2 regions of the Citrobacter sp. LST-B2 genome follow, and region 1 is predicted to be linked to the other one. Evidence: predicted binding sites of a transcription regulator. Region 1 holds the regulator's gene; the other holds the start of a gene.
The links. Region 1 encodes Fur, which represses iron uptake genes when iron is present. Its sites were predicted from a motif close to ATAATAATGAGAACNACTATCAA; they were not measured.
Positions count from the first base shown of each region.

Region 2: bfd (bacterioferritin-associated ferredoxin) is a predicted target of Fur. The motif match lies at 2,436-2,458, and genes of this name have one in related genera.

Region 1 is NZ_CP192598.1:1,560,446-1,564,873, forward strand. Features, by position in the region: gene tcuA (FAD-dependent tricarballylate dehydrogenase TcuA) at 1-1,104, opposite strand, end outside; gene tcuR (tricarballylate utilization LysR family transcriptional regulator TcuR) at 1,202-2,128, opposite strand; gene fur (ferric iron uptake transcriptional regulator) at 2,261-2,707, opposite strand; gene fldA (flavodoxin FldA) at 2,988-3,518, opposite strand; gene ybfE (LexA regulated protein) at 3,668-3,961, opposite strand; gene ybfF (esterase) at 4,090-4,428, opposite strand, start outside.
Region 2 is NZ_CP192598.1:449,253-453,680, reverse strand. Features, by position in the region: gene rplC (50S ribosomal protein L3) at 1-469, opposite strand, end outside; gene rpsJ (30S ribosomal protein S10) at 502-813, opposite strand; gene ACQ0PY_RS02095 (prepilin peptidase) at 1,192-1,674, shown strand; gene bfr (bacterioferritin) at 1,658-2,134, opposite strand; gene bfd (bacterioferritin-associated ferredoxin) at 2,207-2,401, opposite strand; gene tuf (elongation factor Tu) at 2,583-3,767, opposite strand; gene fusA (elongation factor G) at 3,838-4,428, opposite strand, start outside.

The sequences.
Region 1 (4,428 bases):
CAGGCCCTGCGTCGCGCAGTTGTCCAGCTTCGTGTGATCAAACTGACCCGGCTGACAGGCCTGATTGTAGTGCTCCACGGTATGGGTAAAGCGTTCGGGATCCAGCCCCAACTGGCGGGCCAGTTCACTCAGCGTATTGGCCTGTGCGCCGGGGAAAACCGGCGGCATAAAGTGACCGATCGCTTTGCTGTCGATAATGGAGTAGCCAATCTGCCCCGGTTGGTGGGCAACCAGACGCCCCCAGATGGCATAGCGTTTCGGCCAGAAATCTTCGCCTTCATCGTAAAAGCGCTCCGCGTCCCGGTTGACTACCACACCCAGTGAGACGCAATCCACGCGGGTACAAATGCCGCCGTCGTACAACGGGGCCCGGGCATCAATCGCTACACAGTGGGACTGAGACGGATCGCCGATAATGTCAGCACCGGCATCGATCATAAACTTGAGCAAGACGCCCTGATTAAAGCGGGTGCCGCGAATGAGGAAGTTATCGGCTGGCCATTCGCCACGAGCGTTCTCTCCCCAGGCGTCGCGCAGCCATTCGCGGTTGGATTCAAATCCACCGGCGGCGAGTACGCAGGCTTTCGCCTCAATGCGCTCGTGACCTGCCAGGGCTGCGATGAATTCGCCGTTGCGCAATTCAAGTGCCTGTACCGGCGTGTTGTAGCGAATCTGTACCCCCAGCTTTTCTGCGCTGCGGTAATAGGCGTTCACGAGGGCTTTACCGCCGCCCATGAAGAAGGCATTGGTACGCGCCACGTGCAGCGCGCCAGAGAGCGGAGGCTGAAAATTAACGCCGTGCTGACGCATCCAGTCGCGACACTGGGAAGAGGTCCGGATCACCAGTCGCGCCAACGCTTCATTGGTATTGCCTTCGGTGACACGCCAGAGATCCTGCCAGAACTCCTCTTCGGGATAACTCTCGACCAGCACATCCTGTGGCGCATCGTGCATACAGCGTAAATTGCGCGTGTGTTGGGAATTCCCGCCGCGCCATTCCCGGGGCGCAGCCTCTAACAGCAGCACGGAAGCTCCTGCCTCACGGGCGGTTAAGGCGGCACATAACGCGGCATTACCACCGCCAATCACCAGTACATCAACCATCGTCTACTCCATTACCATTTAACTATTTGTTAAATTTGTAATTGAAATGTATACGTGCTGATTGTATGGGCGCTATGACGAATAGCTAAAGAGGGGTTTAGGGAGCGTAAAGGGTTGCGCCCGGCCAATGACCGGTTTCAACGAGTTCACGCATGACTTTTGTGAGTATTACGCGGGCTGCAAGACCGGCAGGGGTGAGTTCATCGTCCGACAGACTGACCAGAAAATTGGGGCGGCTGAGGACAGGATTATGGACGCCGATCACTCTTAGCGCTTCCCTCTCAAGATGCGAAATGGCTGCACCGGGTTGCAGCGTGGCGCCGAGTCCGCTGCCAACGGCGCGCATCAGTAACGTCAGGCCGTCAATTTCCGTGGCAATATCGACCTTCAGTCCGTGTTCCTGACAGATGGCTTCCAGTCTGCCACGCAGGCCGTGTCCCTGGCTTGGCATGATCAGGGGAATATTCGCCAGTTGAGCAGGCGTTATGGTGTCATCCGGAATATCCACCAGCAGCTCGTGTGTGCCAATCAGAAACAGGCGCTCCTCAAGAACCGGTCTGGCGCTCCAGCGCAGGATCTTCTCTTTTTGAAACACGACCGCCAGATCAATCTGGCGCGTGTTGATCATCCGTTCCAGATTACCCGACAGGCTTTCCACCACGTGCAGGCGAACGTCGGCGTAATGTTCCCGCATGGCATGAATAAACGGTATTCCCAGGATGGAGGCGGTGCTGGGGGCCATGCCGACGCTGACGTGTCCCGAAAGACGCGCCTCGCGAGCGGCCAGGATCGCATCATCGGCGTGGCGTAGCGCCAGTTGTGCCTGCGAGTAAAAGGCCAGACCAGCGTTAGTGGGCGTGACGCCGCGCGTGGTTCGCTGCAACAGGCGGATCGCGAGTTCGTTTTCCAGCCGCGTCATCTGCTGGCTCAGGGCGGACACGCCGATGTCGAGATCGAGCGCCGCGCTGCCCATACTGCCGGTTTCTACAATACGGACAAAGTAACGTAGCTGGCGAAGTTCCATTTCGATTCTCCGGACGAAGCAGGGTAAGATATTTTACATTAAAGCAACATGCAGGCAGAAGAAAGCGCTGAGTAGGGAATGGCAGGCATAAAAAAAGCCAACCGGCAGGTTGGCTTTTCAGAATAATGCAGATTATTTCGCGTCATGCGCGTGTTCGTTTTCGCGGCAATCGCCTTCAGCGCAGTGGCCATAGAGGTAGAGGCTATGGTTCGTCAGACGAATGCCATGCTTCGACGCGATCTCACGCTGGCGCGCTTCAATAGACTCATCGCTAAATTCGATCACTTTGCCGCAATCAAGGCAAATCAGGTGATCGTGATGATGCTGCTGGGTCAGCTCGAAAACGGATTTGCCGCCTTCAAAATTGTGGCGGGTTACGATACCGGCGTCATCAAACTGGTTCAGCACGCGATACACGGTCGCCAGACCAATTTCTTCACCCATGTCGATCAGCCGTTTGTATAAATCTTCCGCACTGACGTGATGGTTATCCGGTCCCTGAAGAACTTCCAGAATCTTTAAACGTGGAAGCGTTACTTTCAGGCCAGCCTTCTTTAATGCGGTATTGTTGTCAGTCATGCGGAATCTGTCCTGTTGCTAAACGATTCACTTCATACAAGAAGTGACAGAAATTGCACTCGGGATAATGCGTTTCATTATAGGACTGCCGTGTCTAAATGAAAACTGCAAGCCTCTGGCAAATGTTAATAAATAGTCGGTATTGCCTGGAAATGAGAGCGCCACCTAAAAACTCCCGCACATTGTACAGGGATGGGCAAGAAAGTTACAAATTTGTAGCAATTATTTTGATTGGTTCTGTCTATTGATGCGGCGCAAACCTTGTCTGCGCCGCCGTACATCAGGCGTTGATGATCTCATCAAGGTGCAATTCTTCAGAGATCTGCTTCACCCATTTTTCCACGCGCTCGGCGGTCAGTTCCGGCTGACGGTCTTCGTCAATCGCCAGACCGACAAAATGGTTATCATCCGCCAGACCTTTGGAGGCTTCAAAATGATAGCCAGCGGTCGGCCAGTGACCCACGATGGTTGCACCGCGCGGCTCAATGATATCGCGGATTGTGCCTAACGCGTCGCAGAAGTATTCTGCATAATCTTCCTGATCGCCACAGCCGAACAGTGCGACCAGTTTGCCGTTAAAATCGATGTCTTCGAGGGTAGGGAAGAAGTCGTCCCAGTCGCACTGCGCTTCACCGTAGTACCAGGTTGGGATGCCAAGCAGCAGAATGTCATAACTTTCGAGATCTTCCTTGCTGCTTTTTGCAATGTCATGCACATCGGCAACGTCTTTACCAAGCTGTTTTTGAATCATTTTTGCGATATTTTCGGTATTCCCGGTGTCGCTGCCGAAAAAGATGCCAGTGATTGCCATGAGTAAAGTAACCTCTTGAAACTTATTGAAATGGTGGTGGCGAATTGCCCACAGATAAGGGCAATCATAGCAGAACAGTCAGGTATGCGGAAATAGCAAACGCATACGAGTGCACTCCATGCTACACGAAAGTGGGAGAGAGGATAATTTCAGGCGAGATCCTGGCCGCGTAGCGTTGCCAGTTGGGCCATCAATATCTCTTCGATCAGTTCACTGCGGCTCATCTCTCGGGATTCCGCCAGCTCATTCAACGCGTCAACAGCTTCTGCGTTGAGTTTGAGTTCGACACGCTTAAGACCGCGAACTTTGTCGCGTTTGAGTTGATTACGCTTATTAATGCGCAGCTGTTCATCGCGTGAAAGCGGATTGGTTTTCGGTCGTCCCGGGCGACGCTCGTGCGCGAACAGATCTAGTGTCGTACGGTCCGTTTGTTCTTTGGCCATGATATTGGTGACTTCGGGGAAACAATCAGCCAGGCCTCTGCCCGGATGGATAGCGCGCCATCATACATCAGCGAATGAGGCGCGCCAACGTTCACACGCGTAATCGCGCACGGACGCTGAGTTTTTAATCAGTTAGCTGTTTCATTAAGATAACGACGGATGGCGCGCAACACCGCCTCCGGTTTTTCGGCATGCACCCAGTGACCGGCCCCGGCAATCACATGCGCACGTGCTTGCGGAAACTGTGCCAGTAAATCGTCGCGATACGCCTCGGTGACGTATGGGGAGTTGCCGCCGGGGATAAACAGCGCCGGATGATTCCAGGCGGGAATTGTCTCCCAGCCGACGATATGCGGATATTGTTCCCACAGTACCGGCACGTTGAAGCGCCACTCGCCGTCAACATACGATTTCAGCAAAAATTGAATCACGCCTTCTTCATTAAGATGTTCGCGCATGACCGCTGC
Region 2 (4,428 bases), 1.1 Mb from region 1:
TGAACACTTTGCCCGGAGTCTGGTTCTGACCGATAGAACCCGGAACGCGGTGAGACAAGGAGTTACCGTGAGTCGCGTCCTGGGTACGGAAGTTCCAGCGCTTAACGGTACCTGCGAAACCTTTACCTTTAGAGGTACCGGTTACGTCAACTTTTTTAACGTCAGCAAACAGTTCAACGCTAATGCTCTGACCAACAGTGAATTCTTCACCATCTGCCAGACGGAACTCCCACAGGCCGCGGCCAGCTTCTACGCCAGCTTTAGCAAAGTGACCAGCTTCCGGCTTGGTTACACGGTTAGCTTTTTTAGCACCCGTGGTAACCTGAATAGCACGATAGCCATCGCTAGCCAGATCTTTAACCTGAGTAACGCGGTTTGCTTCAACTTCGATTACGGTTACTGGGATAGATACGCCATCTTCAGTGAAGATGCGGGTCATACCCACTTTTTTACCGACTAAACCAATCATTGTATCAACCTCTCAATCGCTCGATGACCTGATTAACCCAGGCTGATCTGCACGTCTACACCGGCAGCCAGGTCCAGACGCATCAGAGCATCAACGGTTTTTTCAGTTGGCTCAACGATGTCAACCAGACGCTTGTGAGTACGAATCTCGTACTGATCACGCGCGTCTTTGTTGACGTGCGGAGAGATCAGAACGGTGAAACGCTCTTTGCGGGTCGGCAGCGGGATCGGACCACGGACTTGCGCACCAGTGCGCTTAGCAGTCTCGACGATTTCCGCGGTTGATTGATCGATCAGACGATGATCAAACGCTTTAAGGCGGATACGGATTCTTTGGTTCTGCATGAGACCAGAGCTCCAATTATTTTATAAACGAAAATGATTACTCCTCAGACCCATTACGATTGATGGGAGAGTGTAACCGTTCTTACGTAGCTCCCCGATTGGGAGCATTGTTAGACAGCCAAATCGGCTATCCGAGGTTCAGATCGAACCTGCCGTCAATTAAGACAAGCCCGCGCATTATACGCAAATATCAGTCTGAAGCAAGTGTCGCGTAGATATTAAACACTTCGCGCGTAATGCGAACAGGGTTCCGGGATTGTATGTTGTGAAAGAAACACAGCGGATTTACTGGAAAGCATCCCGCAATACCCATAATAGCGCCTTGCTCCCTTATCAACCTTCTTTAAAGTAACGCCATGGTTGATGGAGGATGACACGATGTCTGCTGCCCTACCCTTTCTGCTGCTGTATACCGCATTGTCTTTGACTCTGAGTTTCTGCGATATGCGCAGCAGACGACTGCCGGACCGGTTTACCTGCCCGTTGCTGTGGGGTGGATTCATCTTTCACCTGTGCATCATCCCGACACAACTTGCCGATGCCGTATGGGGCGCCGTCGCGGGTTACGCCAGCTTTGCCTTTATCTACTGGAGTTATTGGCTGCTTCGTAAGCGAGAAGGACTCGGCTATGGTGATGTGAAATTCCTTGCCGCACTAGGTGCCTGGCATGGGTGGATGTTTTTGCCTTCATTAGTCTTTTGGGCGGCGCTACTGGGGTGTTTCGGTATCGTGGTTGTGGGGATAGTGCATGGAAAATCGGCATTAAAAAACCCGCTGCCTTTTGGGCCATTTCTGGCAGCTGCGGGTTTCATCACCGGATATTGTCGTCTCACCTCAGGGGCGATTAGCTGGTCACTTTGATTTGCGACTGCAGATAATTTTGCAGGCCAATTTTCGAGATGAGATCCAGTTCTGTCTCCAGCCAGTCGATATGTCCTTCTTCATCCGCAAGGATTTCGATCATCATATCCCGGCTGACATAATCATGAACGGTATCGGCATAGGCGATAGCTTCACGTAAGTTTTTCGCCCCTTCGAGCTCTAACCGAAGATCGGACTGCAGCATCTCTTCGACATCTTCGCCAATCCCCAATTTGCCGAGATCCTGTAGGTTCGGGATCCCTTCCAGAAACAAAATACGCTCAATATATTTATCCGCGTGTTTCATTTCATCGATGGATTCATGGTACTCGATCTCATTGAGGCGAGTCAGGCCCCAATTTTTGAACATACGTGCATGGAGAAAATACTGGTTGATCGCGACAAGCTCATTTCCCAATAGTTTATTGAGATAATTTATGATTTTAACATCACCTTTCATTTTATTGTCCCTCCGCTTCCACTCTCCAGAGCATAGATGGGGCTACAGGGATGTCAAAAAAAAGAGTGTGACTCAGGCGATCTCTTTAAATTCTGGCATTTGCATTAATTCATCCTGCATGACTTCGCGTGCCGCACGAACGCATTTACCGCATTGATTTCCCACAGGAATAAACTTGCGTAACTGCTGGAAGGATTGAGGATGAAACTGACGTACCGCCTGGCGAATTTTTTTATCACTTACACCATTACACAAACAAACGTACATGATCGCTCCCGTTCAATTTCTGCGCAAAGTGTAAATGAGAATAGTTATAATTACAATAGCACAATTATCTCTGCGTAACGGGAGCGGAGTTAAAATTGCGAAGAAATGTGACAAGACAAATAACGGGCAGCAAAAAGGGCGCCGAAGCGCCCTTTTTAAGTGCAGAACTAATGAGTAATTATTAGCTCATTACTTTAGCAACAACGCCCGCACCTACAGTACGGCCGCCTTCACGGATTGCGAAACGCAGACCGTCGTCCATCGCGATCGGGTGGATCAGGGTAACAACCATTTTGATGTTGTCGCCCGGCATTACCATCTCAACGCCTTCCGGCAGTTCGATGGTGCCAGTCACGTCAGTTGTACGGAAGTAGAACTGCGGACGGTAGCCTTTGAAGAACGGAGTATGACGGCCGCCTTCGTCTTTGGACAGGATGTACACTTCGGATTCGAACATCGTGTGCGGCTTGATGGTGCCCGGCTTAGCCAGTACCTGACCACGTTCGATTTCTTCACGTTTGATACCACGCAGCAGAACACCAACGTTCTCACCCGCACGGCCTTCGTCCAGCAGTTTGCGGAACATTTCAACGCCAGTACAGGTAGACTTGGCAGTCTCTTTGATACCAACGATTTCAACTTCTTCGCCCACTTTGATGATACCGCGTTCTACACGACCGGTAACAACGGTACCACGACCGGAGATGGAGAATACGTCTTCGATCGGCAGCAGGAACGGCTTGTCAATCGCACGCTCTGGTTCCGGGATGTAAGAATCCAGGAAGCCAGCCAGTTCGATGATTTTCGCTTCCCACTCTGCGTCGCCTTCCAGCGCTTTCAGAGCAGAACCACGAACGATCGGGGTGTCGTCGCCCGGGAAATCGTACTGAGACAGAAGTTCACGAACTTCCATTTCTACCAGTTCCAGCAGCTCTTCGTCATCAACCATGTCGCATTTGTTCAGGAACACGATGATGTACGGAACGCCTACCTGACGACCCAGCAGGATGTGCTCACGAGTCTGCGGCATCGGGCCGTCAGTCGCAGCAACAACCAGGATCGCGCCGTCCATCTGCGCAGCACCGGTGATCATGTTTTTAACATAGTCGGCGTGGCCCGGGCAGTCTACGTGTGCGTAGTGGCGAGTCGGGGTGTCATATTCAACGTGAGAAGTGTTGATGGTGATACCACGAGCTTTTTCTTCCGGCGCGTTATCGATCTGATCGAATGCGCGAGCAGCACCGCCGTAGGTTTTAGCCAGTACGGTAGTGATTGCAGCAGTCAGGGTAGTTTTACCGTGGTCAACGTGGCCGATGGTGCCGACGTTAACGTGCGGTTTTGTACGTTCAAATTTTTCTTTAGACACGGCTATATTCCTTACTATAGCGCTCTCCCCTTGTGGAGAGAGCACGGGACTTAGGTTTTAATCCTGTGGATTATTTACCACGGGCTTCGATTACGGCCTGAGCAACGTTGTTCGGTGCATCATCATACTTCAGGAATTCCATAGTGTATGATGCGCGACCTTTGGTCAGAGAACGCAGCTGAGTTGCATATCCGAACATTTCAGACAGCGGAACTTCAGCGTGGATCTTAACGCCAGTGACTTCGGATTCCTGACCGCGCAGCATACCGCGACGACGGCTCAAGTCACCGATAACATCACCGGTGTTTTCTTCCGGCGTTTCTACCTCAACCTTCATGATTGGCTCAAGCAGAACTGGTTTAGCTTTCTTAAAGCCTTCTTTAAAGGCAATAGACGCAGCCAGTTTAAACGCCAGTTCAGAGGAGTCAACGTCATGGTAAGAACCGAAGTGCAGACGAACACCCATATCAACAACCGGGTAACCTGCCAGCGGACCGGCTTTCAGCTGCTCCTGGATACCTTTATCAACGGCAGGGATGTATTCGCCAGGGATTACACCACCTTTAATGTCGTTGATGAACTCGTAGCCTTTCGGGTTAGAACCCGGCTCCAGCGGGTACATGTCGATAACAACATGACCATACTGACCGCGACCACCAGA